One region of the Shewanella piezotolerans WP3 genome, then DNA from elsewhere that is predicted to be linked to it. Evidence: riboswitches for the same ligand, from Rfam matches in the RefSeq annotation. Region 1 holds a riboswitch; the other holds the start of a gene.

The links. A riboswitch is a leader RNA that binds a small molecule or an ion and turns the genes downstream of it on or off. The one in region 1 is predicted to bind lysine.
Region 2: another riboswitch for lysine. It lies ahead of SWP_RS15490 (Na+/H+ antiporter NhaC family protein); the one in region 1 lies ahead of lysC (lysine-sensitive aspartokinase 3).

What each region holds. Positions count from the first base shown of each region.
Region 1 covers NC_011566.1:4,547,404-4,549,889, reverse strand. The annotation lists gene SWP_RS19370 (DUF3293 domain-containing protein) at 281-709, shown strand; lysine riboswitch at 852-1,032, shown strand; gene lysC (lysine-sensitive aspartokinase 3) at 1,167-2,486, shown strand, end outside.
Region 2 covers NC_011566.1:3,668,663-3,671,148, reverse strand. The annotation lists gene SWP_RS15495 (electron transfer flavoprotein subunit alpha/FixB family protein) at 1-918, shown strand, start outside; lysine riboswitch at 1,115-1,336, shown strand; gene SWP_RS15490 (Na+/H+ antiporter NhaC family protein) at 1,416-2,486, shown strand, end outside.

The DNA of each region.
Region 1 (2,486 bases):
ACTCTTCTATCTGTTTCAGATATGTGTAACAAAATGTGTCATCACATGTATATCAGTGTGAGTTAATCAACAGGACCTATTGTACTCGTTTTAGGCATTTGTTAACAAATGAAATGTTAACAAATTTACAAGAAGGCATGACTTAGATCACGAAAAAGCAGTTAAGTGGTTGATAATTAAGATAAGTGAAATTTTATTTACTGTGATCGATATCACGTCTCTAGGCAGCCCTAACGATTTTGCTATAATAAAATCACTTCAATTAGAGAATTTGTTAGCAATGAATCACTCAGTAGAAAGGCTTTGGCACGAATATCAACAAACGGAATTCTTGTTCACACAAGGTTTATCTCCCAAAATTTCATTCGCAATCATCACTGCTCACAATCCGAAAGGTGAATCATTGGCTCCTAGTCAGAATCGATTACTCGACCGTAAGCTACTGCAAGAGATCCTCGGTTTACGGCGTCCTTATCGGGCGATGGTAGGAGCGTCTCAAGATCGTAGCCATATGGAAAAGAGTTGGGCGGTTGCCACTGATAAAGCCTCTGCGATTAAACTTGGCTGTAAATTTAATCAAAATGCTATCTACTATGTCGAGTCAGACAAACTGCAATTGATCCCTTGCTTATTGTTACAACAGGAAACGGCTCTTGGTGCGTTTTCACCTCGAGTTAACGTAGTGCATGAGCTGCCTGATAACGTGTAATAGCAATTGAGATCAAATCAAGGTGGCTGCTTTGAGTCGAGCAGTTATTTATTGGTTGGTATAATTCTAAAGTTGTACAAATTTTGTTTGACTTGCTGGCGTTAATTATATATTTTTCACTTTCTTGATTTGTATACAAATTGAGTACAGAAGAGGAGCGTTAACTAGGTAGTGAATGAGAGGGGACCAAAACCCAAAGATCATTCATGAGGGAGATTAGCGCCGAGATATTAAAAGCTTTTTGGGATAGCTTTAAGTATCGGTCGTTCAGGCTGAATCCTGTCGATTGTCACCTATTATTATGGTGGAGAGCTTCTGGTGACGATCGCTGTTTCCCATCAATGGGGTGCATATCTTAGCACCAGGCTCTTCGAACGAAGTTAGTTCGGAGCTTATTCATGTTAGTTTTTCAAAACCGTCAGTTTATTCAGATTCCACTTTCCGTGGAGGCTGCCCTATGTCTATAGCCAATGGTTTAACTGTCGCTAAGTTTGGCGGAACCTCAGTTGCAGACTATGATGCGATGCACCGCTGTGCTGATATCATTATCAATAACCCAGCTACAAAAGTGGTGGTGGTGAGTGCATCAAGTGGCGTCACCAATAAGCTTGTAGCACTGACTCAAGCTACAACAACCTCAGAGCAAAGCAAACTGCTGATTAAACAGATTGCTTCTATTCAGTATCAGATCCTCGATAGGCTGGGTCATCCAAGTGAAGTGGCTGCAAAAATTGATGCCGTCATTAGCCATATATCGGTACTCGCCGAACGCTTAGTGCTGAGCCGCAGCAAAGCAGTTATGGATGAAATGCTATCGCAAGGCGAGATGTGCTCGTCGGTATTTTTCGCCGCTGTGTTACGTGAGAAAGGCGCAGCAGCTGCAGCATTCGATGTGCGACAAGTGATGCGAACTGATAGCCATCATGGCCGTGCAGAACCACAAATAGAATCCATTGCTCAACTTGCTGAAGAACATTTAGCGCCATTGTTGAGTTCTCAAGTAATAGTTACCCAAGGTTTTATAGGGGCTGATGAAGAGGGAGCTACCACGACTTTGGGGCGTGGCGGCAGTGATTATTCAGCAGCACTATTAGCAGAAGCGCTGCGGGCAACCGCGGTTGAGATCTGGACTGATGTTGCTGGGATCTACACCACTGATCCAAGACTTGCCCCCAATGCTAAGCCTATTGCTGAAATCAGCTTTAATGAAGCGGCAGAGATGGCTACTTTCGGGGCTAAAGTATTGCATCCAGCCACGATTCTTCCAGCGGTTAGGCAAAAAATCCAAGTGTTTGTTGGCTCAAGCTGGACACCAGAACAAGGCGGCACTTGGATCCGTCACCAGGTGTCTGACGAGCCCGTCTACCGCGCGGTAGCGGTAAGAAGAGATCAAACGCTGCTAAATCTTCATAGTCTACAAATGCTTCATGCACAGGGTTTTTTAGCCCAAACTTTTGCCACCCTAGCAAAGCATAAGATCAGTGTTGACCTAATTACCACCTCAGAAGTGAATGTGGCATTAACCTTAGATAAAACCGGCTCTGATTCGAGTGGCCATGGTTTATTGAGTGAGTCGCTGTTGCAGGAGTTGTCGCAGCACTGCCGAGTTCGTGTTGAAGATGGCTTGGCATTGGTTGCTGTTATAGGTAACAGAATTGCGTCAACGGCGGGTGTATGTCGCAGAGTGTTTGAAGTACTAGAGCCTCATAATGTACGCATGATCTGCCAAGGCGCGAGCCCGCATAATCTATGTGTACTGGTAGAAGAAGCACAAGCC
Region 2 (2,486 bases), 880 kb from region 1:
ATTCTAGTATTAGCAGAACACGATAACGCCAGTCTTAAACTGGATACAGCTAAAGTCGTTGCTTGTGGCCAAGCAATTGGTGGCGATATCGATGTATTGGTTATCGGTCACGACTGTGGCGATGTGACAAGCAGCGCACAACAGTTAAATGGTGTACGTAATGTTTTGGTTGCTGACGCCTCTGTTTATGCCAACGGTTTGGCTGAAAATATAGCAGATGTAATTACTGAAGTTGCCGCAGACTATGAGCATGTACTTGCCGCAGCATCAAGTCACGGTAAAGACATATTGCCGCGCGTTGCAGCATTGCTAGACGTTAACCAGCTATCAGAAGTGATTGAAGTGGTCAGTAACGACACCTTCATTCGCCCAATTTATGCCGGTAACGCATTAGCAACGGTGCAAAGCTTAGATGATAAAAAAGTGATGACGGTTCGCTCTAGTGCGTTTAATGCTGTAGCAAATGATTGCAGCGCAGATTTAGTGACGCTTTCGCAAGAAGTTGCACCACAGGTAGAGTTTGTTTCTCAAAGTCTTACGGAATCTGAGCGTCCTGAACTTGGTAGCGCTGGGGTGATTGTGTCTGGTGGTCGCGCTTTAGGTAATAGCGAGAATTTCACTATGCTGGAGCAATTGGCTGATAAGCTCGGCGGTGCACTTGGTGCATCACGCGCAGCAGTCGACGCAGGTTATGTACCTAACGACCTACAAGTGGGGCAAACGGGTAAAATCGTAGCACCTGACTTGTATATTGCTGTCGGGATCTCTGGTGCGATTCAGCATCTTGCCGGTATGAAAGATTCAAAAGTAATTGTAGCAATCAATAAAGATCCAGAAGCACCGATTTTCCAGGTTGCTGACTATGGATTAGAAGCGGATCTATTTGAAGCAGTGCCACAGCTTTTGGAACAGCTTTAAAATATCACAGAGCTTATTGACGAGCAGTTAAAAATCAACCAGTTGTAAATTTTGGGTTGTTGCGCTGTTATCGTTTGTGGGTTTAAGTTGGTAATATTTGAGATCTGTGTCACGATAAGCGGCTTTAGGGTAGCATCCCTAAAGCCGCTTATGTTTTTATGTCATTCACGTTAATTAGCTCTGCCTATTTAGCGTCCTTAGAAGTAGAGGTGCATTTAATATTAGTACCAACGAGTAGGGTGATGCCTATGACTTGTTGAGAAAGGATTTGATGCCGAAGTGACATAGCATATCGAGGCGTGTTGCTGGGGCTGTTATCAAATAGGAACAGCACTGCCATAGTATTTCTTATCGGGAAGATAAGAAGATTTTATATTAATGTCGAACATTGATATTACTGTGGAGCGCTACTGATAGGACAGGTGTAATCAGCTCTCAATGCTAACTCCCACCAGTTCAGTCGGCCTCCATTCGTACTTAGCGAAGATAATAATTAAATGACAATTTTAAGCTATGCCGATTCGGCACTTTCGTTGCTGCCTCCGGTAGTTGCAATCGTACTGGCGATGTTAACGCGTCGTGTTTTACTTTCTCTTGGGGTAGGGATCCTGCTGGGCGCGCTATTGCTGACTGATTTTTCTGCAGCTAATACCGTTCAATATGTGGGTGAAAAAGTAATGGGACTCGTGTGGGATGACGGGGCACTTAATAGCTGGAACCTATACATTCTTGGCTTCTTAGTGCTACTGGGTATGATCACCGCACTCATCACCGTTAGCGGCGCAGCTCGCGCGTTTGCTGATTGGGCTCGCAATCACATTCGCAATAAACGCGATGCGAAACTACTAACCATGTTCCTTGGGTGTGTGGTGTTTATTGATGATTATTTCAATAGTCTGGTTGTTGGCAGTGTCGCAAGACCACTTACCGATCGTTACTATATTTCCCGTAGTAAACTAGCCTACTTGCTTGATTCAACGGCCGCACCTATCTGTGTTATTTCGCCAGTCTCAAGCTGGGGGGCGTACATCATCGCGCTGATTGGCGGCATTTTAACGGCTCACGGTTTTACTGACTCAGGACATCTAAGTACATTTGTGCAGATGATCCCGATGAACTTCTACGCTATTTTTGCTTTGTTACTACTACTTTGCGTTGCGCTTATGGGACTGGATATTGGTCCTATGCGCCAGCATGAGCTTAATGCGCAAAAGGGCAACCTTTATGATGAATCTAAAGGGTTACCGCCAGGGGCAAATTCAGACCTACCTGAAGCTGACACCGGTAAAATTATCGGCTTGTTTCTGCCTATCACTGTATTAGTTTTTGCCACTTTCTACTTTATGGTGAGCAGTGGTGGTGATGCGCTTGCGGCTAAGAATGAAGCGTTCAGCTTAATCGGTGCATTTGAAAATACTGATGTGGGCTCTTCATTGTTCTTTGGTGCGTTAATTGGTCTTATTGTTACACTCGTGTTGGTTATCTACCAAGGTGTCGATAAGAAGATGATCGTTAAAGGTGTGGTTGAAGGCGCCAAATCTATGCTACCAGCCATCTACATCTTGTTG